DNA from 3 places in the Gardnerella sp. c12Ub_1 genome. Region 3 is predicted to be linked to each of the others. Evidence: riboswitches for the same ligand, from Rfam matches in the RefSeq annotation. Region 3 holds a riboswitch; each other region holds the start of a gene.

Region 1 (10,571 bases), 340 kb from region 3:
TGACATGGAGCGGATCCCTTAAAACCGGTCTCAGTTCGGATCGTAGTCTGCAACTCGACTACGTGAAGGCGGAGTCGCTAGTAATCGCGAATCAGCAACGTCGCGGTGAATGCGTTCCCGGGCCTTGTACACACCGCCCGTCAAGTCATGAAAGTGGGCAGCACCCGAAGCCGGTGGCCTAACCCTTTTGGGATGGAGCCGTCTAAGGTGAGGCTCGTGATTGGGACTAAGTCGTAACAAGGTAGCCGTACCGGAAGGTGCGGCTGGATCACCTCCTTTCTACGGAGTTTTTGTGCACGCTCAGTTGAGTGTGGTTACTGGTGTGGAAAACAATAGTTAACGTTTTTTTTGTGAGTGTGTTGGGCATGCTTTTGGGTTCCCGGATTGCCACCCCCCTTTTGTTTGGGGTTGCGGTCCTAGCCCTTGGATTACAGGTTGAGGCTTTTTGGTTTTTGGCTTGTGTTCTTGGTGTTTGGTGGTTTGAGAACTGGATAGTGGACGCGAGTAAGAATAGTGAGACTATTTTTGGTTTTGCTTGTTTTTACTTTTATCAATTTCAACCGGCTCCATTTTGGTGGAGTCGCTTGATCGTTTTGTGATCGTTTAGTGTGATGATTTATTGTCTAGAGAGTTAAGCGATAGGCTTTTTACTGGTGTATCACTGGTAAGGGCGTATGGTGGATGCCTTGGTAGACAGGACCGATGAAGGACGTGACGGGCTGCGATATGCCTCGGGGAGCTGCCGAGTGGGCTTTGATCCGAGGATTTCCGAATGGGGAGACCCGGCCACTGTTATGGGTGGTCACCACAGTTTTGTGGGGGGTACGCAGGGAAGTGAAACATCTCAGTACCTGCAGGAAAGGATACTCCGTGAGTAGTGGCGAGCGAAAGCGGATCAGGCTAAACCGAGTACGTGTGATAACCGTCAGGTGTTGCGTATTCGGGGTCGTGGGATTGACTGTTCAGCCTCTGACGGGGTTGAGGAGAGTGATAAAACATCGTGTTATGTGAATGGGATTGAATTCCCAGCCGTAGAGGGTGATGGCCCCGTAGCAGGTCGTGCGATGTCTCTTTATGTTTATTCCCAAGTAGCGCGGGCCTCGTGGAATCCCGCGTGAATCTGCCCAGACCGTTGGGTAAGCCTAAGTATTCCTGTCTGACCGATAGTGTACTAGTACCGTGAGGGAAAGGTGAAAAGCACCCCGGGAGGGGAGTGAAATAGTTCCTGAAACCGTGCGCTTACAATCCGTCGGAGCCTTCTTGTGGGGTGACGGCGTGCCTATCGAAAAATGAGTCTGCGAGTCAGTGGTATGTGGCGAGGCTAACCCGGGTGGGGGAGCCGTAGCGAAAGCGAGTTTTAAAAGGCGTTTTAGTCGCATGTCCTGGACCCGAAGCGGGATGATCTAGCCCTGAGCAGGTTGAAGCGCGGGTAAGACCGTGTGGAGGACCGAACCCACCTAGGTTGAAAACTGGGGGGATGACTTGGGGTTAGGGGTGAAAGGCCAATCAAATTCCGTGATAGCTGGTTCTCTCCGAAATGCATTTAGGTGCAGCGTCATGTTATTGCTTACAGGGGGTAGAGCTACTGGATGCTTGCGGGCCCATACCGGGTACTAATAGCAGCCAAACTCCGAATACCTGTTAGGTTTATCATGGCAGTGAGTCGGCGGGGGATAAGCTCCGTCGTCAAAAGGGAAACAGCCCTGATCGTCGTCTAAGGTCCCGAAGCGCGTGCTAAGTGGGAAAGGATGTGGAGTCGCATAGACAGCCAGGAGGTTGGCTCAGAAGCAGCCATCCTTGAAAGAGTGCGTAACAGCTCACTGGTCTAGTGGTTCCGCGCCGACAATGTAGCGGGGCTTAAGCACGCCACCGAAGACGCGACTGCGTGATTTTTTCACGCGGGGTAGGAGAGCGTCCTGTATGGGGTGAAGCGGCAGTGTGAACTTGTCGTGGACTATACGGGAGTGAGAATGCAGACATGAGTAGCGAGAGACAGGTGTGAATCCTGTCCGCTGAATGACTAAGGGTTCCGGGGCCACGTTCGTCGTCCCCGGGTGAGTCGAGTCCTAAGGCGAGGCCGACAGGCGTAGTCGAATGGATGAACGGGTTGATATTCCCGTACCGGTGTTACACCGTTCGAACTGAATCTGAGAGTACTAACCTTCGTTATTCTGGTTGATTGCCTTTCGGGGTTTTCTTCTGGTTTAGTGTTGGGAGCGTATCGGTAGTAGGTTAGCGTGGGAGTGACGCGGGTAGGTAGCCGGCTGCGGAGGTGGTTTTCCGTGGCTAAGCGTGTGGGCTGTCTCCTAGGTAAATCCGGGGGATGTTTAAGCTGAGGCGTGATGGGTAGGCCGTATGGCTGATTCCGGTGATCCTGCTTGCCGAGAAAAGCTTCAACGTGAGGTGTGATTCCGCTCGTACCCTAAACCGACACTGGTGGTCTGGTAGAGTATACCGAAGCGATCGGGCGAATCCTGGCCAAGGAACTCGGCAAATTACTCCCGTGCCTTCGGCATAAGGGAGACCCCTGATGGTGATGTTTTTTACAAGCGGAGCTGTTGGGGGTGGCACAAGCTAGGGGGTAGCGACTGTTTACCAAAAACACAGGAGCGTGCGAAGGCGTAAGCCGCTGTATACGCTCTGACGCCTGCCCGGTGCCGGAAGGTTAAGAGGATCCGTTAGCTTTGGCGAAGCGGTGAATTTAAGCCCCGGTAAACGGCGGTGGTAACTATAACCATCCTAAGGTAGCGAAATTCCTTGTCGGGTAAGTTCCGACCTGCACGAATGGCGTAACGACTTCCCCACTGTCTCGGCCAGGAGCCCGGCGAAATTGCAGTACGAGTAAAGATGCTCGTTAAGCGCAGAAGGACGAAAAGACCCCGGGACCTTTACTATACCTTGGTATTGTCGTTAGGTGTGGATCGTGTAGCATAGGCGGGAGGCTGTGAAGCGCGGGCGCTAGCTTGCGTGGAGTCAACAAGTGAAATACCGCTCTTTCCATATCTGGCGTCTAACCTCGACACGTTATCCGTGTTAGGGACAGTGCCTGGCGGGTAGTTTAACTGGGGCGGTTGCCTCCTAAAGAGTAACGGAGGCGCTCAATGGTCCGCTCAGCCCGGTTGGCAATCGGGTTTTGAGTGTAATCGCACAAGCGGGCTTGACTGTGAGACTGACGGGTCGAGCAGGGACGAAAGTCGGAGATAGTGATCCGGTGCCGGCGTACGGACGTGGCATCGCTCAACGGATAAAAGGTACCCCGGGGATAACAGGCTGATCATTCCCAAGAGTCCATATCGACGGGATGGTTTGGCACCTCGATGTCGGCTCGTCGCATCCTGGGGCTGGAGCAGGTCCCAAGGGTTCGGCTGTTCGCCGATTAAAGCGGCACGCGAGCTGGGTTCAGAACGTCGTGAGACAGTTTGGTCTCTATCCTCTGCGCTCGTTGGAATGTTGAGGAGACCTGCCCATAGTACGAGAGGACCTGGGTGGACGAACCTCTGGTATGCCGGTCGTCACGCCAGTGGCGCTGCCGGTTAGCTACGTTTGGAAGGGATAACCGCTGAAAGCATCTAAGCGGGAAGCCTGCTCCAAGATTAGCATTCCTTGCACTTTGTGTGTGAGCCCCCATGTAGAACACGTGGTTGATAGGCTGGATGTGGAAGCCCTGTAAGGGGTGGAGCTGACCAGTACTAATGGGCGATTGTGATACTACTTGTATTGCTTATCGTTTAATTCTCTTAACATTAGGGAGTGTTAAGCGATCATGATTATGGTTAAGTTGTTGATTTTGATGATTGTTTCTTCTGTTTGCTCGCGTTCATGTCCGGTTCCCAAACCGCCAGCTTGCCACTCGCTTAATGCGAGTGTATAATCTAGTTTTGCGGTGGTCATGGCTCAGGTGAGACGCCCGGTCCCATTCCGAACCCGGAAGCTAAGGCCTGACACGGTGAGGGTACTGCACTCGATAGGGTGTGGGAGACTAACACGCTGCCGCATTATTCTTTCTAGCGGGGAGTTTCGACTCCCCGCTTTTTTATTACTTAAAACCAAGTCGTCGCGCGTAAATAACGTCATAACGAACATATATAGTCAAATATGGGTTCGGGGTGCGCATAAGCGCTGAGATTATACCCGTTGAACCTGATCTAGTTAGTACTAGCGAAGGGAAAATCATGACTACTGTGTCGTGCTCTAAAAATAGTGAATTCTCAACTAATGCTCGTTGCAAGCAATTCATGCAAGATGTACGTGAATGCATCGAAGCTTTACGCGCAAAAAATCCGCTAACACATTGCGTAACGAATAATGTTGTTCAAGAAATAACTGCAAACGTTCTGCTAGCTGCTGGAGCATCGCCAGCAATGGTCGTAGACGCAGAAGAAGCTGAAGTATTTGCTCAAATCGCATCTGGTGTATTAGTAAACATTGGAACCTACAGGCCAGTAGACAAAGAATCTATGGATGCTGCAATTCGCGGAGCTGTAAAAGCACACACTCCATGGGTTCTTGACCCAGTTGCAGTTGGCGGTTTAGCTCCACGCACGCAATACGCGCGCGAAATCGTTAAAAGTCATCCTACTGTAATTCGTGCAAACGCTTCCGAAATCTTAGGTTTAGCTGGAGAAGAAAGCGGCGGTAAGGGAGTAGATGCTGGAGATTCGGTTGATTCGGCAGTTGCAGCAGCTAAGAAGCTAGTTAAACTTTATGGCTCGGTAGTGGCTATTTCTGGCGAAAAAGACGCTATTTATGGTCACGGATGCTCGGCACGAGTCTCGGGCGGTCACGAGATAATGACGAAAGTAGTCGGAACGGGCTGCTCTCTTGGCGCATTGGTGGCAGCATACGTTGGAGCAAATCGAAATCGACCTTTTGCAGCAACAGTTGCCGCTCACGTGCACGCTGCTGCAGCAGGAACTTGGGCAGCACAACGCTCAACATCGCCAGGTACATTTAGAACATTATGGATGGATGCGCTTATGGATTTGAGCGCAGACGAGATGCTGAAACTAGCGAATATTGAATTTGAACTCGACCCTGTTGATTGGTCTTTATACTTTATAACAGACCCAAAGATGAGCAATCGAGCAGAAGAAGATATTGCAGTTGATTGCGTTAAAGGCGGAGCAAGCGTAGTTCAATTGCGCGATAAGTACGCAAATAGCGAAACTTTTAATAATAAAGCTCAAAGCTTTCGAGACAAAATGCTTGCTAATGGTTGCGGAAACGTGCCGATTTTTGTTGACGATCGTATAGATTGCGCTAAAAGCTTAGGACTCAACTTGCATGTTGGGCAAACAGATACGCCTTATATTGAAGCGCGTAAGTCTATTCCTGCAGAATGGATGGTTGGGCTTTCTATAGAAAAGTTAGAACAGTTAGATTACGTTTATAACGAATGTGCTAAAGAAAATGTGGCATTGCCTGATGTTATTGGAATAGGTCCGATTTGGCCTACTGCCACTAAGCCAGACGCTGCTCCTGCTTTAGGTGTTGAAGGAGTAGAAAAGATTGCTAAACGCGCTAAAGAACTCGGCATTAGTACGCTCGGAATTGGCGGCGTTAACGAAAATACGGTATTCCCTATTAAAAGCACTTCAATAGATGGTTTATGCGTAGTATCTGCTCTAATGCTTGCGCAAAATCCTTGCGAAGAAGCGCGCAAATTACGCGATGCTATTACGAAGGAATAAAAATAATGAATAATCAATTTTCGCAAGCTCAAGCACCTTTGCAATCAATTTCTAAATTATATGATTCAAGCCTAAGGCCATCTTCTTTGCCATCTTTAGAAGACCCGATTATTCCACGCGTACTAAGTATTGCTGGAACTGATCCAACAGGCGGAGCTGGAATCCAAGCTGATCTAAAGTCAATCACGGCATCACATGGATTTGGAATGTGTGTAACAACTAATTTGGTTGCTCAAAACACTTGCGGTGTGCGCGAAGTTTATACTCCTCCAACCGACTTTTTGCAAGCGCAACTAGAAGCAGTATTTGATGACGTAACTATTGATGCTGTAAAAATCGGCATGCTTGGAGACAAATCATATATTAGCCTAGTTCAAAATTGGCTTAAAAATCATCCTGTTCCTGTTGTTGTGTTAGATCCAGTTATGGTAGCAACTTCGGGAGATAGGCTGCTTGAAAAGTCTGCAGAAGATGCAATGCGCGAGTTTGCGCCTCTTGCGGATGTTATTACGCCAAACATACCTGAACTCGCAGTATTATGCGATAAACAGCCTGCATCCAATTTTGAAGAAGCTTATGCTCAAGCAAGCGAGTGGAGTGCAAAAAACAATACTATTGTTATTGTTAAAGGTGGCCACTTAACAAGCGAAGATGCTGGAAATACTGTTGTGTTCCCAGATGGTCACAGAGTGCACGTTCCTTGCCCTAGAGTTGATACAACAACAACGCATGGCACTGGCTGCTCGCTATCTTCCTCGCTCGCTACGCGCATAGGATTAGCGTTGCGAGAAGGAAAGAAGCTAAGCGATTACAGTACTGTAGCGAATGCTTTAGCGTGGTCGTCAAGATGGCTTAACGAAGCTATTGCTTGCGGTAAAGATTTGCATGTTGGAAAAGGTCATGGGCCTGTGAACCATGCGGCTCGTAATTATCGTTTGGAATTAGATTCTTCGTCAACTCCTTGGGAGCATATGCAAGCGAATGGCTTAGATGGATTAACTCCGCAAAGCGTAGTCATAAAAGCTCATAGCAAGGCTAGAAAGCCAAATGTGGAGCCGTGTGGTCCTTGGACTCAAGCGTTATGGGATGCTAGTGCAGATGTTGATAACAACATTATGAAAATGCCATTTATTGAGGCTTTAGGCAATGGAACGCTTGACTCTGACTTGTTTGCTTTCTACATAAGTCAAGATTCTGAATACTTGAAGCGTTATTCGCGCGCGCTAGCTGCTGTTGGAGCTAAAACGCCAGATAATGAGGCTAGAGTGCATTGGGCTACGGGCGCAGCTATGTGCATAGAAGCGGAATCGCAGTTGCACAGAGATTGGCTTGGAAGCAGAAATATAAGCATTGATGCGCCTTGCTCGCCAGTAACATTAGCTTACGTAAATCACTTACTTGCTTCTACAATGGCAGAAGACTACGTGATTGGAGCTGCATCCATATTGCCATGCTATTGGCTTTATGAAGAAGTGGGGCAAATTTTAGTCAAAAATAATACTCCTGAAAACCCATATCATGATTGGATTTCAATGTATTCTTCTCATGATTTTGAGTCAGGTGTAAGAATGGCGGTTAAATTTGTTGAGAGAGCTTTTGAAGAAGCTGGCCCACAGGCTCGAATTCTTGCTGCTCAAGCATATATGACTTCATGCATTTACGAGTATGAATTCTTTAATCAAGCTCATAGAGCATTGAGGTAGATGGTTTGATAGCTTGATAACTTGATAGCGCTGATGCGTTGACTTCGTCTTTATTAACAAAATCTAGAAGATTTGAAGACGTGTCAAAGCGTCAGCGCATTTTTGTAATACGCATGTCTATTACTGTGCTATGTCTGTTATTGTTGATTTTCTGAGTAGCGCAAATGTGCAGGCGATTTGCTTAAGACTTAAATCGTGAGTAGTAAAAAGTTACCTAAATTCGCTAGCACTATCTTCCTATTTTTTCTATCTTATTATCTTCCTATCTTGCAAAACCCAAAGTACTTTGGAAAATATCAGATAGAAGTGTGTGCATTGCGGTTATGGATCTATTCGATTTTTTGCTTAACGAGGATAGCCTTAAGCGGTGATTTAATAGAGTGATATTAGATCTCTGAGCAAGTCAATCACTCAGTAACGTATAAACTCTATGCAAAATAGATTATTCTCTGGTATTACGCAAGCTTCAAGAATCATAAATAAAAATCATCATTTAGTATGATGCAAACTCTTTACGGCGATTATAAGCTATTAAGCAAAAGCTGAAATTCTAAATAAAGTGGTAATCAGAAAAGCGTTAATCGTAGCATTATCAAGCACTTTATTTATTTTGGATTAGTTTGAGAGGCTCGTTTCAACGCATTCTATGCGTTTACGAGTTTGGTGAGTAAGGAGCTTTGTGTTATGCGTAAGTTTACGAAAGTATTCTTGTTGGCTGCTCTGCCGGCGTGTTTGCTTACTGCGTGCGCTGGTAGAGCAGTTGATGATAGTCAACAGCAGGCATCACATGATTCAGTTCCACTTATTTCAGTCAAAAAACAGCCTTTAACACAAGTTGTGTCGGGTAAAGCAACAATAGAACAATCGTCTACCTTTGTTATCACTGCTGTAAGTAGAGGGAATTTTTCTCCATCGGTAAAAGCAGGAAGTGCTGTAAAAGCTGGAAGTATTTTAGGCTACAATGCTGGTAACAAAGTTATTGCTCCCGTAGACGCTAAAGTTGTGTCAGTAGCTGAATCATCTGCGGACATGCCTAAATCTTTCCCGCTATTCACTCTTAAATATGAAGGTTTTTCAATAAGTCTTAACGCAAAAGCTTTACTTCGTTCTGCAGATATTGCAGATGTTAAAGGTCGCTTCCAAGTTGAAGATGGTGTTGGGCCAACCAATTGTTTGCAAATAGTACAAAGCGGTGGAACTTCTACAGATGTTGCAGCCTCGGGTAGTAGCAAGAATGATAATGCTGATTCAACTCAAACAGATGAGTCGAGTGCGCAAAGTACACCCAGTGTATCGTCAAAAGTTTTAACGTGTTTAATAGATAAAAGCACAGAAGTAGAATCAGGCCAAAATGCGACTCTTGTTTTTAATGGCAAGCATAAACAATCGGTTCTAACTCTGCCTGTTAGTGCGGTTGCTGGAAGAGTCCAAAAAGGTTTAGTCTCATACAAGAAAGGCGATAAATGGGAGCGTAAAGAAGTTGGTCTTGGAATCAGTGACGGCGCTAATATTGAAATTACGTCTGGTTTGCATGAGGGTGATGTTGTAGCAGGTGTTTCTCCTGATCTCATTCCAGGAGTGCAATGATTATGGAGAACAATCCTGTTCCACTGGTTGAATTACAAGACGTGTCAGCGCGTGTAAAACTAGGCAATGGCGAATGGCTTACCACTGTCAACTCTGTTTCTATGCTACTTAACCAAGGTGAAACATATGCGGTAGTTGGCAGGTCTGGATCTGGCAAAACGAGTCTTATTTCTATTATTGGATTTTTGAATAAAAATTTTACTGGAAAATACTATTATTCTGGCAAGTCAATCCAAAAGTGTAGTGATAGTACAGTATCGCATATGCGCGCTAGAAATATTGGTTTTGTTTTTCAAAACTATTCGCTTATTAAGCATTTAAGCATTAGAGAAAATGTTGAGTTGCCGCTTTTATACGCAGGACTACAACAAAGCAAGCAGACAAGAAGAAAAACGATAGAAGAAGCATTATGTGCTGTTGGATTGCAAGATAAACTAAACGAATACCCTGGAAGGCTATCAGGCGGTGAACAGCAGAGAGTCGCGATAGCGCGTGCCTTAGTTACTAATCCCGAATTACTTATTTGCGATGAGCCAACTGGCGCGCTCGATAGTAGTACGGGAGAAAAAGTGCTTCAAGTGTTGCATGATCGTGTTCAAGAATCTGGAACAACATTACTATTAGTCACTCATGATATGAAAGTGGCTCGTTCTTGCTCTCACATTTTTACTATGGAAGGCGGTGTTCTTTATGATTATGCTGCTTAAAGATTTGCGCCTGTCTCCTATGAGATCCTTCCTCACAGGTTTTTCAATGTTTATTGGCATCATTGCCGTTATTGCGTCAGTGCTTATCGGCACGGTTGGTAAGGACTATCTTATTGCAACTAACGAACAGCTAAACGGTCGTAGACCAACATACGAGATTACTTTTTCAGCACAAAATTTTGACGAATATTCAGTATTTAACAAATTCTTAAATCGCATTGAATCCGCAAATCGTAACGCTAACGTTATGCTACAACCAAACACTGGACTACTGTTTAGCGCTTCTATGCCAGCCTCGAAGAGTGTAAAAATAAGCGAAGAATATAAGACCAGCAATCTTCAATATGTTGATGCTGTTTACACTACGGCAGGATACAACAAAGTTTATAACTTACCTATTGTAAGTGGAAGATGGTTTAGTAATAGCGCTAAAAACAACGCATTAGAAATGGTAGTAAACCAATCTGCTAACAAAAGATACAAGATTGGTGAAGTAGCATTTATTACTTCTCGCAAAACAACACGAATGAGTCCTATAAGGATTGTTGGAGTTGTGAATGATGGCGTAGACTCGGCAAAAGTATACGTGAATATTCTAGGCTTGTTACGTTATGCTCCAACTCTTTGGGAATATTCTCAAAAAGAAGCTCAAGGCTCAATCTACTGGTTAAATAAAGAAAATCGTTCTCAAAAATCAATTAAATCTTATGTTTCAGATGCTCTTTATGACTGTTGTGGTGGGCAAGTAAACGAAATTAGAAGACATGATAATAGTGATAATTACGAGAATGTGATAACAGTATTGCAATTAAGTTTTGCTATCGTAGCAGCATTATTGCTTTTTGTTTCCGCGTTAGGTTTAATCAATATTGGTTTAGCATCGT
Region 2 (10,571 bases), 480 kb from region 3:
CATAATTGTGGCCACACTTCACAAGTTGCTTTAGCAATATCTGTAGGAGTTGGAATAGAATTTTCTGGAATTTTATAGAATTCGCAAGAAAGCTGCCAAAAAATTAGTAATGTAATAGTAGAAATTATTGTTGGCAGATAATTGTGCAGTAGTGTTTTCCAGCGCGCGCGCGTCATGGAATATCGTTCCTTTCAGTACACAAGCCATAATGCTTGTTGTAGCTGCTTGACTGCTGCCCCAATCAAACAACGTAAAATTTTACAAACTTTCTTGTATGAAAATATCACATAGCTAGTATGTAGTTCGCAAGCGTGTATTTTATGCGTATTTGTCTTTCGATTAGTGCATAATTTAGTCGTTTCGTGAGTCAATGTGTGGCAAACCAAAAGTTCTAATTTTTTGGGGGCATTGAACGGCGCGGGCTAGGCCCTTGATACCGTTTTCTGCCAAGTTCGTGTCACATTCCCAGAAAGCGGTTATTTATAAGAAAGCTAGGGAATTCATGATATGCGAATTATGGCGCAATGTGCGAGCTTTTTGTTTGAAATTTAATAAAAATATTATGCGTGCAATAGCAGTTTTTATAAGCTCATGCTGTATTCTGTCTTTGTGCGCGTGCGGATCAAACAATAGTAAGCAGAATAGTAAATCTGGTCTTCAAAACGTTTCGTTTATGCTTTCGTGGATACCTGATACTAATCATATTGGCATATACGTGGCAAAGCATATGGGATGGTTTAAGCAAGCTGGTTTACACGTGAATATTTTGGCTGTGTCTCAAACTGGTGCCGAGCATGCTGTTGACTCTGGTGCTGCGGATTTTGCTTTAAGTAATATTACTAGTCTTGCAGATTTCAGTACAAAAGGCACTAAATTGAAGGAAGTTTTGCAAGTTCAGCAAAAGCCTAGCGCAATTTGGTGCTCTCTTTATAAAAATACTAAAATTCATTCTCCTAAAGACTTTGATGGTAAAACTTTTGCAACCTTTGGATCTGCAGAAGGTGATGCTGTGATTCGTAGAATGATTCAGCATGATGGTGGCAAAGGTAAGTTCGATAAGGTTACTGTTGGTACTTCTACGTTCCGTACGCTTGAATCTGGAAAAGCTGATTTTGGTGGTTTTTATGGTACTTGGGAAGGTGTGCAGGCGGAAATGTATGGTCCAAAGTTGCGTTGCTTTAAGACAGCGGATTATGGAGTCCCTGGTCAGCCAGATACGATTGGTGTTATTACTAACGCAAACACAGTTAAGCGCAATCCGAAGCTTGTTCGCGCTTTTGTTAAAGCCGTTAAGCACGGTTATGAATACGCTTACAATCATCCAGATGAAGCTGCGAACATTTTAGTAAAAGAAGCTCCTGAATCTAATCTTGATGTGAAATTCGTTAAGCGAAGCATGAAGATGATTGTTGACGGGCAATATTGGGGTAATCGTGCAGACATAAAAAGCGGCAAGTTTGTGTTCGGCACAAATGATGTTAAGGGTGCTCAAGAATACTTCGACTTCCTAAGCAAGGAAGGTGCGTATACGGATTCTAAAGGCAAAGTAACATATAAAACTCCTCAAGCAAAAGAATTAACTACGGACGAATTTTTGAAGTAGTTTACGCAATGACTTGAGTCTTGCTAAAATAAAGTACAGTATATGAGGGCGTATCGGGTAGTTGTATAATCCAGCTTCAATCGGTACGCCCGTTTTGTTGTTGAGTTTATAAGATTGGGTGTGAATTATGGCTTCGGATTTTTGGCTTATTGCTGGCCTTGGCAATCCTGGATCTAAGTACGAAGGTACTCGTCATAATATGGGATTCATGGTTGCGGATTTGCTCGCTGAGCGATGGTCAATATCTTTTTCTGATCATAAAGGCTTGTCTAAACTTGGCAAGGGAGTTATGAATTTAGACGGTAAGTCCGCAAAGTTCTTCCTTGCTAAGCCGCTTACTTTTATGAACGATTCTGGAGCTGCAATATCTTCTATAAGTTCTTATTATCAAATTGAGACTGACCATATTGTGATTGTTCACGACGATATGGATTTGGATTTTGGGCGCATTAAAGTAAAAGCTGGAGGTTCTGCTGGAGGCCATAACGGTATTCGTTCTATTGATCGCAGTCTTGGAACTCCGCAATATGCGCGCGTAAGAATGGGTGTTGGGCATGCTCAGCGTGGTGCTCATGCTCACGATAATACTGTTAATTGGGTTTTGGGCGGATTTGCTGGTGCGCAAAAATCTGAACTTCCTAATTTTTTGACAGATGGCGCAGATGCTGTAGAAAGTGTGATTTTCCGCGGGCTTGCAGCCACTCAGGAGCATTTTAATGGCAGATAAGTATGATTCTTTTGCTAACAAAATGCTAGATTCTAAAGATTTTAATATTTCTGATGCTTCTTTTGAAAGCATACTTAAAGATATTTTTAAGAAAAATGATTCGTTTAAGTCTTTAGCTTTGCTTGAAGAAGATTTTTCTAATCCTCTTAATGTGTATTGTCCAAGTGGAGCTAGATCTGCTGTAGCTGCTGCAATGGCTACTAAAAAGCCTGTTGTTTTAGTAGTTCCATCTGGTAGAGATGCTTTGGAATCACTTGAATCAATACGAGATTTTTATAATGGGAACCCTAAAGATATTGCTAATCTTGAAGCTTGGGAAACTCTTCCGCACGAGCGTCTTTCTCCTAGAGCAGATACTGTAGCAAGCAGAATGGCGGTTTTTAGGCGATTAAAGCATCCGCAAAGTGGGGAAGATAGCAAAAGTGGCAAAAGCGGCAAAAGTGGCATGTTTAGCCCAATTCGCGTTCTTGTTATGCCAGTTCGATCCCTTATTCAGCCAGTTGTTAAGGGTCTTTGCAACGTAGAGCCGCTTGTTTTTGAATGTGGCAATGAGATTTCTATTGAGGTTGCTACAAAGCGACTTGTTGAAAACTCGTATAATCGCGTGGAACTTGTTATGAATCGCGCTGAATTTGCTGTTCGAGGCGGAATTATAGACGTTTTTCCTCCAACAATGGATCATCCTGTGCGTATTGAGTTTTTTGGAGATGAGATTGACGCAATCAAACAATTCCACGCATCTGATCAGCGCACTTATGGGAAGAATATTAATAGTGTTTGGGCTACACCTTGCCGAGAATTGCAACTTACAAAAGATATTCAAAAACGAGCGAAGTCTTTGATTGGTAAGATTCCAAATGCTCAAGATATGCTTGAATCAATCGCAAATGCAATACCCGTAGAGGGTATGGAGTCTTTGATTCCAGCATTAGTTGACAACATGGAACCAGTGGAAAATTTGCTTGATAAAAACGCAATAATTTTGGTTTCCGACTTAGAAAAATGCAAGCGCGCAGCTAATGATTTAGTTAAAACAGCAAACGAGTTTTTGGCTGCAAGTTGGCATGTTGCTGCGTCTGGTAAGGGTGCTGGCGCTCCAATAACATTCGATAAAGCGAGTTTTCTTGATTTTGGCAGTGTTTTAGAAAATCTTGAAAATAACAATCATCAAGTAATTAACTTAAACAGTTTTGCAATGGATTCAACGAGTAAATCGCAAGCAACCGTTGATTCTAAAGAAGAAAACGAAAATAAAGTCGTAAAAAATAACTATTTAGACTTGTGCATTAAATCTCCTCAAGAATTTAGAGGAGATAGTGAGAAGATTTCTAGCGGAATATCTGGTCTTATTTCTAACGGATACAAGGTTTATATTAGCGCTGCTTCAAGTGGAATTTTATCAAGGCTTGCGCGAGCTGTACGTGCAAGTGGCGTATTTGATTTTTCGGCAGTTCAAACGAAAATAGTTGATGGTTTTATAGATACGCAAAGTAAAATCGCAATTCTTAGCGAAAGAGATTTAACGGGAAAGTCTTCTTCTGCAAGTGGTTTTAAGTCGCCAAAGCGTAGAAAAAAAGAAATCGACCTTCTAGACCTTAAGCCAGGAGATTTTGTTGTTCACGAACAGCACGGAATTGGCAAATTTATAGGCATGAGGCAGAGGAATGTAAAAACCTCAAACGGAGAAGCTACGCGCGAATATTTGGAAATTGAGTATGCTCCAAGTAAACGCAATGCTCCTGCAGATAAGCTTTTTATTCCAACAGATCAGCTTGATTTGGTTAGCAAATATATTGGCGCAGAGATTCCAAAGCTAAATAAGCTTGGAGGTGCGGACTGGGCTGCTACAAAAGAAAAAGCGAGAAAAGCTGTTCAAGAAGTTGCTCAAGACTTGATTAAACTTTATTCTGCACGAGCGTCTAGCAGCGGATTTGCTTTTAGTGCAGACACTCCATGGCAAAAAGAGCTTGAAGATGATTTTCCATACCAAGAAACTCCAGATCAGCTTACGACTATTGACGAAGTCAAGCAAGATATGCAAAAGCCAATTCCAATGGATAGGCTGATTTGCGGAGACGTTGGTTTTGGCAAAACTGAGATTGCTGTGCGTGCTGCTTTTAAGGCAGTTCAAGACGGCAAGCAAGTGGTTGTTCTAGCGCCAACAACTCTTTTAGTTCAACAACATTACGAGACTTTTACTAATCGTTTTTCTGGATTCCCCGTAACTGTTGCTGCAATGAGTAGATTCCAAAGCGAAAAAGAGGTTAACAATACTATTCAAGGCCTTGAATCAGGAGAAGTTGATGTTGTTATTGGCACGCATAAGCTTTTGAATCCAAACATAAAATTCAAGGATTTAGGTTTGGTGATTATAGACGAAGAGCAGCGTTTTGGTGTTGAGCACAAGGAGACTTTGAAAGCTTTGCGTACAAATGTAGACGTTCTTAGTCTTTCTGCAACGCCAATTCCTCGAACGCTTGAAATGGCTGTTACAGGTATTCGCGAAATGTCTACTCTTGCTACGCCTCCGGAAGACCGTTTGCCAGTCTTGACTTATGTTGGAGCTTACGAAGACGCGCAAGTGGCAGCTTGCGTTAAGCGAGAGTTGCTTAGAGGTGGCCAAGTATTTTATGTGCACAATCGAGTAGAAGATATTAGTAAAGTTGCGACTAATATTCAAAAACTTGTTCCAGATGCTAGAGTTGCGATTGCGCACGGAAAAATGGGTGAGAAGCAGCTTGACACTATTATTCGTGATTTTTGGCATAGAGATATTGACGTTCTTGTTTGCACTACGATTATTGAAACGGGATTAGATATTTCTAACGCTAATACGCTTATTGTGGATCATGCAGACAGATTCGGCTTAAGCCAGCTTCACCAATTGCGCGGGCGCGTTGGCAGAGGTCGTGAGAGAGCGTACGCATACTTTTTGTACGATCCTACTAAGCCGATGACTCAACAAGCGCATGATCGCCTTGCAACAATTGCTCAATATACTGCTCTTGGATCTGGATTCGATGTTGCTATGAAGGATTTGGAGCTTAGAGGCACTGGAAATTTGCTTGGCAATGCGCAAAGTGGCCACATTGAAGGCGTTGGATTTGATTTATACGTGCGAATGGTTTGTGAAGCTGTTGAAAAATACAAAGAGCCAGAGCATAAAGAAACTGTTTCCACGTCTATTGATTTGCCTGTTGAAGCTTCTCTTCCAGTTGATTATATTGCTTCCGACAAGCTTCGTTTAGAAGCGTACCGTAAGCTTGCTTCCGCTAACAATAATAAGGATTTGCAAGAGTTGCGAGATGAGTTGCTTGATCGTTTTGGTGAGCCGCCTGAAGCGTTTAGCATATTGTGCGATGTTGCTCGCTTGCGTTTTAAGGCTCGTGATCTTGGTATTACGCAAATTAGCTCTCAAGGTAAATCGGTTCGTGTTATTGGTTTAGATCCAAAAGAATCATTGTGGATGCGTTTGCAAAGGATTTACCGCGGAGTTAAGTATCGTCCGCTTACTCATACGCTTATTATTCCATCGCCTTTTGAATCTTTACTTGGAACTAGCGCAATGAGTGAGCGCGAAATACTTGATTGGGTGCGCCAACTTCTTGAAGATTTAGCTTGGTAAGGTAAATCTTGCACTGTTTATAAATAAAGGCGGCCGCTATTTTTGCAGTCGCCTTTATTCACATTATTTTTGCGTTACTTATTGCAAAGCTTCTCTAAGCTCATCTTCTATTTCACTATGATTTACAGGGCGATTTTGAGCGTCAAGATGCTCGCGATCAATGTTCCATTGCTTAGCAATCTTGCCATTTTTTATCATAAGAATGCGGTTAGAAAGTCTTACAGCTTCCGCAATATCATGCGTAACCATAAGTGTAGTCCAGCCATATTTAGCTTGAAGATTATTAAGCAAATCTTGCATATCGAAGCGCGTAAGAGCATCCAAAGCTCCAAAAGGCTCGTCAAGCAACAATAATTCAGGACTTCTAACTAAAGCTCTCGCTAAAGATACGCGCTGCTGCTGGCCTCCAGAAAGCTCAGAAGGCCACTTGTTATCGTAGCCTTCAAGGCGCATTTGGCAAAGCGCTAAATGCGCAATATTCTTAAGATCTTGCTTGCTTCCTTCCATGCCGAAAACAACATTTTTGTTTACAGAAAGCCACGGTATTAGTCGTGCATCTTGAAAACCAATAGCCTGACGGCTTGTTGCATGAATGCTGCCTTCGCTAGGAGTAAGAAGTCCTGAAATTATTTTCAAAAGCGTAGTTTTTCCGCATCCCGATCTACCAATAAGCGAAACAAATTCGCCCTTTTTAATTCTCATCGTAATGTTTTCCAATACAAAAGAAGAATTATTTGCAAAATCGTTTTCTGTATTTTTATCTTTTGCACTTGCGAAAGAAATGCCCAGATTCTCTATACTAACGCAGTAATCGCTATCGTTAATATTTGATTTGCAAGTAGATTCTTTGGAAACTTCTACATTGCTACGCTTATGAAAAATGCTATTAAACATAGTCGTATTCTAAAGTCGTATTCTAATTACAATTAGTAATCGTTTACTTGCTGCAGTCGATTACAGCTTTAGAGAAATCAGGAACTTCTTTAATGAATCCGTATTTAACATATTCCTTAGCTTGTTGTTTAAGCATTTTCATAGTTTCTGCATTCATTGGTCGAATTTGCGGAATGTCAAACTTAGCTAATTCTTTCATTGTTTCATCGGATGCACCAAACTTCTTATACATATCAAGAATAATCGAATGCTTCTTCTTAACTCTTTTACCTTCTTCTACTAAAGCACGATACATTTTCTTTAATAGCTGTGGGTGCTTTTTAGCAAATTCAGCAGATGCAACTTGGATTCCGAAGTTAATATTTCCATAATCTTTTGCAGTGACTAGAAGTTTTGATCCTGGAGTTGCAAGAGCTGCAGCAAAGTTCTGATCGAAGGTTGCTAATGCGTCAACTTGACCAGTTGTGAATGCTGCATGGAAGTTCTTTGGACTCATCTCTACTTCTTGAACTTTAGATGGGTCAAGTCCTGCTTTTTCAAAGGCTTTGTGAATTATATAATCTCCACTTCCACCTTTAGCAATAATTCCAATCTTCTTTCCGTACAAGTCTTTAAGCGATTTGATTCCGCTATTTGGTGCTGCTACGATTCCTTGAGCGTTTCCATTGTAATGGTTAATAGCATAAGCAACCCATGGCTGGCCTTTGGAGATAAAATGAATAAAATGGCCAGATCCTGTGGTTGTTACGTCTGCGTTTCCAGAAGTTACTGCAGTGTTTGCTTCTGGAGGAACATATGGCCCGCTAAATGTAACCTTTGCCTTGCCAAAGATCTTATCTGCCATCTTTGTGTTATTTGAAAGAGTTGTTAAATAATTTGCAGAAGTCAAGTATGCTACTCTTAAAGTTCCAGTATCTTCTTTTACTTGCTTAGTAGTATTTGTGGAAGATTTTGCGGATGATGCTTGTGTTTTATTGTTCGAGCTTCCGCATGATGCTAGGGTGATTGCTGCGCAAAGCGCGCAGAAAGCTGCTAATGCTCGCTTACTTGTTGTAGATAATGCGAATTTAGCCATTTTATTCTCCTAATTATTTTGCTAATATTCTTAGTTTTGTTTGAGTTTAACGATGGATGAACGTCGCTCAGGCATGCAAATTTTTTCTAAAAGTGTTGCAATTCCTTCAGAAAGTAGGCCTGCAATCGCGTATAAAACTATGCATAGCAGCATTTGATCTGGTCTGTAAAATTCTTGTGATCTTGCAAGAACATATCCAATTCCTTTTGAAGCGTTGACTGTTTCACACGTTACCAATGCCACCCAAGACACTGATATTGCAAAGCGTAAAGCAGTCATAAAGTTAGGTAGCGCTCCTCGAAGAAGAATTGTGAAAAATACTGTTTTGCTATTTACTTTGTATGCGCGAGCTAATTCCAAGAGTTTGGGATCAATATTACGAACTCCATCCCTCATATTTACGTAGAACGTTCCAAATACGCCTATAGCAATAAGAGCTATTTTCATAGTCTCACCAATGCCTAATAAAATAATAAGCAAAGGTGCTAGTGCAGTAAAAGGAACAGACCGTAGCATGTGGCCAGGCTTGTTAATAATAATGTCGCCCAGCTTTGTGCTACCAGAAATAACTCCTGCTGGAACTGCTATTATCATTCCTAAACATAATCCTGCAATAACTCTTGCAAAACTAATTCCCAACGAAGGCCAAATTAAACCTTCTGAGTTTAATTCTTGAAAAGCGTTAATTACTTCTGCAGGTGATGGAATGTGCCTAGTCTCTTTAGGCCCAAGTGTAGCTAAAAACCATCCAATAAGTATGACAAGTGTGGAAAGCCATGGCACACATAAACGTAGTGAAGAAGATGCATTTTTTAGCATGCTCTTACAATGGCTAACCATTCGACATTCCCTTCGATAGTACTAGCTATATCAGGTTCGACGGGTATGATCTCAGCAATTACAATCAAGCAAATAATTGCACCCCGTGCCAGTTTGTTATTATTGTACAAAGGTGTGGACAAATTAACAAAAGCTTAGATTATATAGTCTTGTATGCTTAACGACTTACGTTGCGAAATAACGTCCATAAAACGCATTAATCTTAAATATGTTACACAACCAACAGATAAATAAGGAGTAGTTGTGGCAGCTATTGAAAGCGTATATGCACGCGAAATTTTGGATTCTCGTGGAAATCCTACTGTTCAGGTTTATTTGGAGACCGAAGATGGCGCTCAAGGAATTGGTTTAGTTCCTTCTGGTGCTTCAACTGGTGAGGCAGAAGCTTGGGAGCGTCGCGATGGTGACAAGTCCCGCTACCAGGGCAAGGGTACTTTGGAAGCAGTTAAGGCTGTTAACGAAGTAATCGCTCCAAAGGTTATTGGCATGGATGCCTCTGATCAGCGCGCTCTTGATGAAACAATGATCGAGCTTGATGGCACTCCAAACAAGGGCAAGCTTGGCGCAAACGCTATTCTTGGCGTTTCTCTTGCTGCTCTTTATGCTGCTGCTGAGTCTGCTGAGCTTCCTTTGTATCGCTACATTGGCGGTACAAATGGCCACATTCTTCCAGTTCCAAACATGAACATTATGAACGGTGGTGCTCACGCTGATTTTGCAACCGATATTCAGGAATACATGATTTCTCCATACGGCTTTGCTACTTATAGCGACGCTTTGCGCGCTGGCGTTGAGGTTTATCACACCTTAAAGAACGTTTTGAAGAAGGAAGGCTTGGCTACTGGTCTTGGCGACGAAGGTGGCTTCGCTCCAAAGATGAAGTCCAACGAAGATTCTTTGAAGTACATTATGGATGCAATCGAAGCTGCAGGTTACGAGCCAGGCAAGCAGATTGGTATTTCCCTCGACGTTGCTTCTTCTGAGTTCTACAACAAGGAAACTGGCAAGTATCGTTTCGACGGCGAAGAGCGCGAATCTGCTTACATGCTTGATTACTACGAGAAGCTCATTAACGAGTATCCAATCGTTTCTATCGAAGATCCATTCCAGGAAGAAGGCTGGGATGATTGGGCAGCAATCACCAAGCGTCTTGGCGATCGTTTGCAATTCGTTGGTGACGACTTGCTCGTTACTAATCCAAAGCGTTTGGCTAAGGGCATTGAGCTTGGAGCAGCTAACTCCTTGCTCGTAAAGTTGAACCAGATTGGTTCCGTTACCGAGACTCTCGACGCTATTGAGCTTGCAACCAAGAATGGCTTCACTTCCATGGTTTCCCACCGTTCTGGCGAAACCCCAGATACCACCATTTCTGATCTTGCTGTTGCTAAGAACACTGGCCAAATCAAGACTGGTGCTCCTGCTCGTGGCGAGCGTATTGCTAAGTACAACCGCTTGCTTGAGATTGAAGAAGAGCTTGGTTCTACTGCTCAGTATGCTGGTTACAGCGCATTCAAGGCTTGCAAGAAGTATATGAAGTAATATGCTAGAGCTTTTATAAGTTCTACGTAAGTCTTGTTTAAGATCTAGACTGTAGCATAATTCGGCCAGTCGCATTCGTGCGATTGGCCGTTTTTCGTATATTTTAGCGATTTTTTGAAAAAATATATAAATTTTTCTAAAATTACTTTTATTCTCTTCAAAATAGTGCTATTTTTTATGGAAAACTAAAAACGGAAGGAGATGTTTCATATGAGAAAAGTCGCAGTTATAGGCATGGGAAACGTTGGTGCAGCAGTAGCGCATCAAC
Region 3 (10,571 bases):
CAATGTTGAAAAGACTAATGATAACAAGACTCGCGATACTTGCGATACTTACAATAACAAAAATTCCCACAAAACTAATACAGTTGCAGCATTATGCATTGCTCCTAGCGGAGTTGGCGAAGAACTTAGCGAATACGTAGCAGATTGCGTTAAAGTGATTCGTGATTCTGGATTAAAAAACGAAACAAACGCAATGTTTACAAACATCGAAGGCGAATTCGACGACGTTATGCGCGTTGTAAAAGACGCAACTATGGTTCTTGTAGAAAAAGGCTACCGCACAGGCGTTATATTAAAACTAGACATTCGCCCTGGTTTTAGCGGCCAAATAGACGCAAAAGCTGCTCTTGTAGACAAGATTCTTGAAGAACGCGAAAACAAGTAATTTGTTAATAAATAATTTATAAATAAAACATAAAATAGAGCTAAATTGTAATAAGCACAATAAGAAAGCAGAAATTAATGCTGCAAATTAAATCAGTTAAGCAAATATTGTCCAACATAAAAGAAACTCAAGCAGATAGAGAAAAGAAGTATAAATACCTGCATCAGCATCCTGAATTATCTATGCAAGAAACGCATACAGCACAAGAAATCATAGATATTCTTACTAAAGATGGAATTGAAACAAAGCGAGTTGGCAAAACAGGCGTTGTGGCAGAGATTAAAAACGGCAAAGGTCCCATTGTTGCTATGCGAGCAGATATCGATGCTCTTCCTGTTACAGAAAATTCAGGAAAAGACTACGCTTCAACAGTTACAACACAAGATGAAAATGGTAAAACAGTTGGAGTTTCACACGCTTGCGGTCACGATTTTCATATTGCAAGTTTACTTGGAGCTTTACAAGCTTTTAACAATCATAAAGAAGCATGGCATGGAACCTACATTGGAGTGTTTCAACCAGGAGAAGAAACAGCTCAAGGCGCAAAAAGCTTGGTAGAAAATGGCATTACACGCATTATCCCAAAGCCAGATGTTTATCTTGGTCAGCATGTACTTGCAGCAATTCCTGCAGGAACAGTTGGTATTAAATCAGGAGCATTTTTAACTACCGCATCTTCAATTCGCGTACACATTTTTGGTAAAGGATCTCATGGATCTATGCCAGAATTAAGCGTTGACCCTGTGGTTTTAGCTTCGTCTATTGTGTTGAAATTGCAAACGATTGTATCTCGTGAAGTAGCTGCTAAAGATTACGCAATAGTTACAGTCGGCGCAATAAACGCTGGAAGTAAGTCAAACATTATTCCAGACGATGCGGAACTTTTGATTAATACTAGAACATACAGCGAAGATACTCAAAAATTTGTTCACTCTGCCATTGAGCGAATTGTGCGCGGAGAGTGCAATCTAGCACGATGCCCAAAGGAACCAGAATTTACATACTATGACCGCTATCCATTAACCAATAATGACGAAGCATCAGTTTATCGCGTGCGCGAAGCTTTCGACGAATATTTTGGTGAAAATTCTGTACAAATCAGCAAACAGTCTGCTTCTGAAGATTTTTCTATTGTTGCAAATGCTTTCAATACACCTTACGCATACTGGGGATTAGGTGGATTTGAAGACATGAAAAATGCTCCAGGAAACCACAATCCAGCTTTTGCTCCAGATTTGCAACCAACTCTAAATCGTGGACTTGAATCAGCCGTTGTTGCAGCTTGCGCATGGCTAGCTTGCGACTAATAAATTAATTCTACTAACAAATAAGTTTAAGCGGTTTTTACGCCACCAAACCTGCGGTCGCGATGCGCATAACGGTCAATTGACCTCCACAGCGCTTCGCGACCATAATCTGGGAAGAGTTCTGGCACAAAATCAAGCTCCGCATAAGACGCTTGCCAAGGCAAAAAGTTGCTTGTGCGCTGCTCTCCCGAAGTGCGAATCACAAGATCGCAATCTGGAATATCTGGATTATACAAGTGCTCCGCAATCATCTTCTCGCTAATGCGATCGCCCTTAATTTTGCCGCTTTTAACTTCCCTAGCAATTGCCGCGCAAGCGTCTGCGATTTCCGCGCGACCACCATAGTTTAAGCAAAAAACAACGTCAATTGTAGTATTATTTTTTGTGATTTCTTGAGCTTTTTCCAACTCGTCAATAACAGACTTCCACAATTTAGGCCGTCTTCCAGCCCAGCGCACGCGCACTCCCCACTCGTTCATTTGCGCAACTCTGCGGTGAATAATATCTCTAGAAAATCCCATCAAAAAATGCACTTCTTGAGGAGATCTCTTCCAATTTTCCGTAGAAAACGTGTACAAGCTCAAGTAGCGAACACCTGCTTCTATAGCACCTGCAATAGTGTCAAAAACCACTGGTTCCGCCGCTTTATGCCCTTCGGTGCGAATCATTCCGCGCTCTTTAGCCCAACGCCCATTGCCGTCCATAATCACGCCTACATGTCGAGGAACTTTGCCTTTAGGAAAATCTGGCACACGGCTAGGATCACTAAATGGAGCCGCTGGAATATTTAACGAAGTGTAATCAACGTTTTCAAAACTCATAGTTAAAATCTAACAACCCCATTGAACGAATAGCTAAAGCGTTTTGCAAAGCTAAATAAAAGCATGCAAAATCAAGTAAAAAATCCACTAAAATCCTCTATATTTCTCGCAAAATCTCTATTAAAGCGTTTAAGTATTGCTCTCCAAAGCAAGATTTGTACCATCTAGCATGATCTAAGAATCCAGTATCATAGCCCCAAATCTTAAAATCGTAAGATCCATTAGACTTTAAGTAATAGTCTACAAATTCTACGCATTGCTCGATTTGACTTACAGATAAAACAAGCGGAAGCAGCTCTTTTTCAACATCTGTTAATGGCCGAACGCTAGCATATCCTTGCAAAATTGCTTCTGCTAAGTCTGTTCTAAATGAATCTTTTTTGCCATTCGCAATATCTACCCATTGAATTGTGTTGCGTTCTAAAGTCATTGCCAAATCGTAGATTGCTGTGTTTTTATACGCCATTCCAAAGTCAAATACTGCGCTTGGAGAGCTATCTTTCCACATAAAATTAGATATATGCGGATCTCCATGAGTCCACTGCTTTTTTAGATTCACATACCCCAAATCGTAAATTTTTTTGCATGTTGGAGCAAATTCACTTAAATCTTTTACAAAATCACGATTCTGCTCTTTTAAGAATTTTGCTAAATCAGGTCTATTTTTTAACCAAACTTCTGCAGCTTTTTGCACATCTTCGCTTGCACAAAGACTAAATCTTGATTGAAAAGCGTTGATTTCCTTAGGATTTGGCTCGTCAAAACTTTGCGAAGCTAAGGCGATTTTTGCCATCATTACTCCAAGATTTTTGGCTTCTTCACACGTTTTAGGCGGATCCCAAGTGTACGCGTCTTTGTATCTATCTTCTCCGCTAGCTTTTAAAGTCACTTCGTAAGCGCAATCACCTATTACAAGAAGAGTGCCGTCTACGTAAATATTGCCAGAAGTATCGCCACAAATATCGCCAGCAGTATTCTTTTCTAAACCTAAAAACTCGCTATTTTTGTTAAAATACAAGTACTTTGGCGTGCTTATTTTATTTTTTAAAAGATGCTCAGCAAAACGATGATACGGCCTAATTGTGCTTGCTTGCCTAACTTTTGTGCTGCATCTTTTAATATAAACGTCTAAACTTTGCGATTTTTTTGGCGAATCATCTTTGTAATGCGCGCGAATCAATGAACCTGCAGCCATCGGGCGCAAACTATGGCTTAAAACGCAATCAGCTTCTAGCGGATTCTCTAAAAGAGAACACACAATATTTCCCTCATCTAAATCAACATTTGCCCATCTTTGAGCAACAATATCTAGCTGAGGGTCGTTGCTTTCGTTTTCCATATTCGCTCCAAATTATTTACTACAGGCTCATTGTTTTTCGCAGATTATTTGACACCAACTAGCTTATGCACGGTTGCTTGCGATTCAAGCACATGCTGGCCGACTATTCTGGCAAATACTCGTTTGTTACGCATCCGCTTTCTAGGCTCTTTAGCGCGCAATCAAGAGGCACGCTTAAGTGGCCATTTTCACCCATCCAACGAGTGTAGTTTTCCACCAAAGCCATGTCTGCTGTACCCCAACGACCATTCTTGTCGTACCAAGACGGAATCACTTCGTCTAGCGAGGCGCGCAAAGCCTCTGGGCTAATATGGCAAAGCGCATTTTGCAAAGCATCAACGCCAGCCTGCAGGTCTTTTCCTGCAAGTTCATAGCCCTTAACTGTTGCGCTTGCAAAGTTGCGTATTAATTGCGGATTTCGCTCAATCATCTCTTGGCGAGCGCAAACATAGTAAGAATGATGCGGAGCTACGCCAATAGAATCGAATGGAAGAACAACAACTTGGTCAAATGGAAGCGAACCCTGGTATGGCTCCCACCAAGCAACGTTAATAAACGCATCACACATTCCGCGTTCTACAGCTCGAATGTCTGGCTCCCATGGGCCTGGGTCAATTGTAATCAGCTTGCTAAAGTCACCTCCGTCGGCAGCAACAGCCTGCTGAAGCTCTGTGTATAAGCGCTTAACGCCCATAGGGATTACTACGCGCTTTCCTTCTAGATCTTTAAATCGCGTAATACCCGTGTTTTTATTTGTTATGATTCCGCCAATTTGCGATTGATTCATTACAGCAAATGACGTTAGCTTGTTTGCACCATTTTGATGAGCCAAAAGCTGATTTAAGCGAATAAGAGCTATATCTACTTCTCCACGCTCCAAGCATGCTGGAACATCTCCGCGCTCCGTATCTGTGCTTGTAAACTCTACATCTAATCCGTATTGTGCGTACAATCCGCGCTTTCTTGCAAGATACATACCTGCGTGATTCGTCCATGGATGCACATATTCAAGACGTACTCTTAGCATATTAACTCCTTTGTTTTATAGTGATTTGTGATTTTATTTTGACTTTTATTTGCGACTTTTGCGCGCTGCTAACTTGCGACTTTATTTGCCACTTTTATTTGCGACTTTACAAAAGTGGGCGAGGTAATTCCCCGCCCACAAATCAAATCTTACTAGCAAAAGTTAAGACTTAAGCGCGTACTTCTTTGCCAGAAGCAAAACGGCTCAATGCGCCAGTAGCAGCAATACCCTTGTACAAGTACCACATAACTACACCACCAATTACAGCACCAGAAATCATGCTGCAAAGTGTGTGAATCATCATGAATGCGCCGAAGATTGGAACACCTGCGTAGTAGAACGGATAGGTTGAAACGATTCCACCCAAACCAGCTAACGCGCCAGAAAGTGCAGTCAAACCAACGTTCCACTTGCGATACATAACAAACAAGAATGCAAACTCAGCGAACAAGCCCTGAACAAAACCAGGAAGAACGGTACCAATACCGCCCCAGTGGCTACCAACAGTCAACTCAACCATTGCAGCAATAAACTCGCCGAATAGTGCAGCGCCTGGCTTGCGAACCATAATAGCAGCTAAAGGACCAGCGAAGTAGAACAAACCATAGTACAATGCGCTAACGCCTGGAACTGGAATAAGCTTAAGAGCAGCAGAAATAGGCTCACTAATCAAGCCGATGCCCCAGAAGATAATACCAGAAGCTACAGCAATAACAACCGTGAGCGTAACATCAGCCACGTTCCAGCGCAAGGATGGACGCACGGTCTCTTCTTCAACAGATGTACCCATTAGGGTCTCCTTTCATCTTTAACCAATCAAACAAAGGCGACCCTGCAGAAAACTCCGTACGTCGGCATTACCCGATTCACGTTAAACGGTTAGACAGTAATCTTCTCAGCTCTTAAAAGAGCACCCGTGCCTGATATCATTCATATTGCATCAGACAGCTAGGACATATTTTATAAAATTCAAACATAAAATTAACAAAATCGCTCATTAAGATAATAGAAACTCTAATCAAAATACAGCGAATTAGAATTTTTTTCGCTTAAACGCATAGATCTAATAGGCTTTTCTAGCCAATATTCACACCATTGTTCAACGCATTTAGATGTTAAATCGTCTATACTTGTTCCGTCTAAATTTTGCCAATCGCCATTAATTAATGAAATCATTTGAAAACGCGCTAAATCATTGCACTTAATAGACTCTAAAGCATGATCTTTAGAGCACATAACTCCACCACTAGCTGCCGAGAAATAGGCTAAATCATTGCGTGTTGAACAAATAACGCACTCATTTAACCTAGGAGACCATCCAGCTAATTGCAATGCTCTTAAAACGTACGAAAGCGCGATTGATTCAGCACTATGCAAACTTTTAGAAAGAGCAGATAAAGCAGCTATAAGAAGATTGTATTGTGAGCAAGAATCCGAATATTGCGCGTGAGACGAGACTAAATCGTCCGCAATCTCTGCAATCATGCTAGCACAACTATACAGATTGTAATCCGCACAAATGCTACCAGCATAAGGCGAAACTAAAACCGCTTGAGAAATAACATCAAAAGTTTTGCCAGTTGCAAAAAGTGCATTAACACGCATAAATGGCTCTAAGCGCCCACCAAATCTAGATTTTAACCGCCTTACACCTTTTGCAACAGCTCGAACCTTGCCATGCTTTTTAGTGAGCATAACAATAACTCGATCAGCTTCCCCAAGAGGAAAAGTCTTAAGAACAACAGCTTCATCGTTATATAACGGCATTAATCAATAACTCTTAGCTTATATAATCCCTAAATCTAAGTGAAAAATAGATTATTAATTATGATTTGGGTTTACAAATCCGCCAAAATTAGATTCGCCAGTATCGTCAAAATCATCTGAATCATTATTTGCTTCGCGAGAAGAATCTTCAACCGAAGTGTCAAAATGGTTCATAACAGGGAACGAAAGATCTGGAATATCTAAATTAAGACTTTGCGAAGGCTCGAACTTAGGCGAAGCAAGAAGTGAAAGATTCAAATCTCCAATGGATTTAGAATCATTTGCATTGTTCACATTCGCACTGTTAGCACTTACATTATTTGCATTTGCATTATTCGCGCTAACATTATTCGCAGCATTCGCGTTGTTTTCTGCAACTTTTTCTTTGCCAAAATCATTATTGTTAGCATCAGAATTATTGGAAGCAGCATTAGGAGCATAAGACGGAGGGAATGCTGGAGGCATAACAGTAGACGCTTGCGACATTTCGTCGTCTGTATCGTCACTAGCTTCAACACTCGCAGAGTGAGGAGTAAAAATCGCCTTCTGTGCATGATGCTCAACAGGAATAGATGGAGGAATTGCTGGAGGCATTAATGGAGAGGGAGCTGGAGATGCCTTAGGTTCAACAGCACTAGGCGCAACAACACTAGGTTCAACAACACTAGGCGCAGAAGATGTTTTAGAAACAACATTTTCTTGTAAATCATTATTAGACTTAGCAGAAACGCCAAAATTAGCAGAATCAACAGAATCACTAGGATCAAAGTCTGTATACTTGGCAACTCGATCATAAGACTCAAGTCTGCTTAATAAGCGAACGCAAGCATTTAGATAATAATCCACCTGACGCTCGTCATATCCCCGTTTTCCAGAACGTTGAGTAAACAGAACATTAGAAACAAACATTGCGTCAATTTTGTCTAAATCACTTAAACTGCTTCCCCAAACTGGATTATATCCAAGAAGAACAGCAATCTTATCTAGCGACTTATTTACAACATTGTCTACTTGTTTTTTATCGTAAGAAGGCTTACGCGATTGCGCGGAATCAAAGCGCATTTTATAATCGCGCTGGGAATGAGAAAGCAAAACTCTATATTCTTCGTCTGCTTGCGCCTTCCAAACAACCTTGCCGCGATTAGAAATCTCGTACTGCGTAGTCTTATCTACAACTGCACGCTCTAATCTAGAAAGAGCAGCATCTACTTGAGGAATAGCATATCCTTCATCTTCTAGATCGAAAGATACGTCTTGAATATCTTTTTGAGTAAGACTAATGTCGCTAGATTCATACAAAGAATGAGCACGCTCAAGAAAATCATTAACTTGCTCTACGCTGTAACCCTTCTTGCGCTTACCTACACGCTCAATACCTGAAGAATTACGCGCGGTATCAGGTTTACTCGCCATAAACAATAGACCTCCTGAACAGATTCGTATTCATTACACTTTACGCGATTGTTAAGACGCATAAACAAAACACACGCAAACACGCAAATGATATATGCGCAAAACACGCCTAAAACACAAATCAACGTTCTAGTACACACCATACTGTATCTTGTTTCAAGCGGGCGATTAGCTCAGCTGGCTAGAGCGCCACCTTTACACGGTGGATGTCGGGGGTTCGAGTCCCTCATCGCCCACTTTCCGCTTTACAAGTTCTTAAAGAATCTAGATTCTTCCCAGCCTTTATTTTTACTAACGCTTTGTATGCGTCATCCAATGTTTTTACGCTTACAACTTTTAAGCCTTGCGGAATATTCCCAACAACTTCATTGCAATTGCTGTTTGGCGATAAGAACCATTTAGCTCCGTCTCTTTTTGCAGATATCATCTTTAATCGAATACCGCCGATTGCCCCAACTTTCCCAGAGTTATCAATGGTTCCCGTTCCAGCGATTATTTTTCCACCAGTCAAATCTGTGTTTGTAAGCTTGTTCAAAATACCCAAAGCGTACATCATGCCTGCAGAAGGTCCACCAATATCGTCTATATGCAACTTAATTTTTACGTTTTTTACATTCACATTAAGATGCTTCTTCGCATAATCCAAAGCCGCCACTTGCGCAGAAGATTGCGAAGAAGTCATTTGCTTATTTGTTTCTTTTTTATAATCACTTGCGTTTTGATTTACTGGAACAAGAACTTCTCTAGGTAAAACTTGCTTTTTAGAATCAAACCAAGATGCAATCGCATATATATTTGGAATCTCGTAACCTGGTATTCCAGACGTATTTACTGTTACTAAAAGAAGCTTTCCACTTTTTGACGAAGATTTATAGTCAGTATTCTTAACAGCGCTATTTTTAACATTAATCACATATTTTCCAAAAGACTTTCCTAGAACATCTTGAGTTGGCCCAGGTTCTTCAACAACATACGCACTTGGTAGAAAAAGCGCGATAATCGACATAACTACAATAAATAACCCAACAAAATACCTAAATGACTTAGCGGAAAAATATTCAATAAGATCCCCAACAGTATTTTTAAGAGTAGCGAATATATTTCTATTGATTTTATTAAACACGTACGTAATCTTATTAGGCATCTTATTAGGCATAAAATTAATAGTATATGTAAATGTGCATAACCTACACTCTAAAAACCCTCACAAGATGCGGTTTTTGAAAAAATTTGAAAAAGTTATACACATTATTAATTTATTAGCAAAAATCACCATGTATCGAGTAGAATCTTTTATACGTGGTTAAAACTGTATAGTTAAAAACTATGTAAACAAACATAAAATATACGCAAATATATTTAACTTAGGTACAAACTTCATAAGGATTGAATATGAGCGAAGAAGAAATTCACCAATGGCTTGTTAGCTGCTTTGGCCCCGAAGAAGGAGAAAGAGCTTGGTCTAACTTTGAAAATCTTCCTTTTGAAGTTCGCGATGACATTCTTACAAGATGTTCAAACGGAGGCCTTCCATCTCCAGAAGAAGTTCATTCGTTAATGAGTGCCTTTGCCAATGGCGGCTTAAACACGCCTTTTGAGATGACGGAAACACTTAAAGAAGGTCCAATCAATAAAAGACTTGCTCAATTGCTTGCTTGCCAAAAAGCAACTGGAGATGGCGGTACAGTAAACGCACAAGTTGCAGATGCAACAAGAAGAGCGCTAAGTGAAGCAAACTTATGGCTAGACGCTAATTGCAATCTAAATCCAGTATCTGGAACCCCCGATGTTCTTTCAAGAGAAGACTGGGTTAATGGAACTATAGATTCGTGGATTAAGTTTGCAAACCCTGTTGCCAAATCGGTTAGTAACGCTTTTTCGGATGTTATTGCCGAAAAATTTGGAGAAGACCAAGACTTAGAAGTAGAAGGATTATACGACGGCGTTATGCCAATACCTATGCCAGATGGCGTAAAAAAGCCAGAACAAATGATGAGCCTTCTTGCTAACACGTCTTTTGCAATGCAATTAGGATATGCTGCTGGAAATTTATCTCACGAGATTCGCGGAAGCTTTGATCAAGGTATTTCACTTCTTAAAAACCCTGCAGGCGGTCTTGTTCCTTACAATTGCATAGATTACGCAAAAAAGTGGGGATTAGACATTAACGAAGTTATGAATTATCTAGCATTGCGAGAGCTTGCTCACGCACGATTGTTTGCATCTGCACCTTGGCTTATGCCTCGTTTTGAAGCACTAATAATAAAGTATGCAGCTGGAATTTCGATTGACTTAAGCGCTATGGAAGAACAGCTTAGAGATATTGAAGGAATGAGCCCAGAGTCTATTTCGGGAGCTGTTGACTTATGTAATATTGCTCGAAACGATACAGAAGGTCAAAAACAAGCATTAAAAGGATTAGAAACACTTCTTGCGCTTAGCGAAGGATGGGTTGATTGCGTTATTTGGCGTGCTGGAATGGCACACATTCCACACATTGAGCAGCTTAGAG

What was found. A riboswitch is a leader RNA that binds a small molecule or an ion and turns the genes downstream of it on or off. The one in region 3 is predicted to bind thiamine pyrophosphate.
Region 1: another riboswitch for thiamine pyrophosphate. It lies ahead of thiM (hydroxyethylthiazole kinase); the one in region 3 lies ahead of NYP65_RS02775 (ECF transporter S component).
Region 2: another riboswitch for thiamine pyrophosphate. It lies ahead of NYP65_RS00850 (ABC transporter permease); the one in region 3 lies ahead of NYP65_RS02775 (ECF transporter S component).

What each region holds. Positions count from the first base shown of each region.
Region 1 covers NZ_JANUZC010000001.1:1,027,165-1,037,735, reverse strand. The annotation lists rRNA gene NYP65_RS03980 (16S ribosomal RNA) at 1-279, shown strand, start outside; rRNA gene NYP65_RS03975 (23S ribosomal RNA) at 655-3,712, shown strand; rRNA gene rrf (5S ribosomal RNA) at 3,880-3,996, shown strand; TPP riboswitch at 4,093-4,184, shown strand; gene thiM (hydroxyethylthiazole kinase) at 4,173-5,690, shown strand; gene NYP65_RS03960 (bifunctional hydroxymethylpyrimidine kinase/phosphomethylpyrimidine kinase) at 5,696-7,393, shown strand; gene NYP65_RS03955 (efflux RND transporter periplasmic adaptor subunit) at 8,078-8,980, shown strand; gene NYP65_RS03950 (ABC transporter ATP-binding protein) at 8,977-9,687, shown strand; gene NYP65_RS03945 (ABC transporter permease) at 9,671-10,571, shown strand, end outside.
Region 2 covers NZ_JANUZC010000001.1:203,127-213,697, forward strand. The annotation lists gene NYP65_RS00820 (ABC transporter permease) at 1-176, opposite strand, end outside; gene NYP65_RS00825 (ABC transporter substrate-binding protein) at 563-1,603, shown strand; gene pth (aminoacyl-tRNA hydrolase) at 1,731-2,330, shown strand; gene mfd (transcription-repair coupling factor) at 2,320-5,955, shown strand; gene NYP65_RS00840 (ABC transporter ATP-binding protein) at 6,034-6,849, opposite strand; gene NYP65_RS00845 (ABC transporter substrate-binding protein) at 6,893-7,924, opposite strand; gene NYP65_RS00850 (ABC transporter permease) at 7,955-8,743, opposite strand; TPP riboswitch at 8,754-8,860, opposite strand; gene eno (phosphopyruvate hydratase) at 9,008-10,303, shown strand; gene NYP65_RS00860 (L-lactate dehydrogenase) at 10,514-10,571, shown strand, end outside.
Region 3 covers NZ_JANUZC010000001.1:685,550-696,120, forward strand. The annotation lists gene NYP65_RS02750 (MTH1187 family thiamine-binding protein) at 1-385, shown strand, start outside; gene NYP65_RS02755 (M20 family metallopeptidase) at 463-1,692, shown strand; gene NYP65_RS02760 (isoprenyl transferase) at 1,719-2,513, opposite strand; gene NYP65_RS02765 (phosphotransferase enzyme family protein) at 2,611-3,852, opposite strand; gene NYP65_RS02770 (ABC transporter substrate-binding protein) at 3,956-4,879, opposite strand; gene NYP65_RS02775 (ECF transporter S component) at 5,049-5,669, opposite strand; TPP riboswitch at 5,706-5,807, opposite strand; gene recO (DNA repair protein RecO) at 5,894-6,646, opposite strand; gene NYP65_RS02785 (DivIVA domain-containing protein) at 6,701-8,059, opposite strand; tRNA gene NYP65_RS02790 (tRNA-Val) at 8,222-8,295, shown strand; gene NYP65_RS02795 (YlbL family protein) at 8,286-9,203, opposite strand; gene NYP65_RS02800 (zinc-dependent metalloprotease) at 9,452-10,571, shown strand, end outside.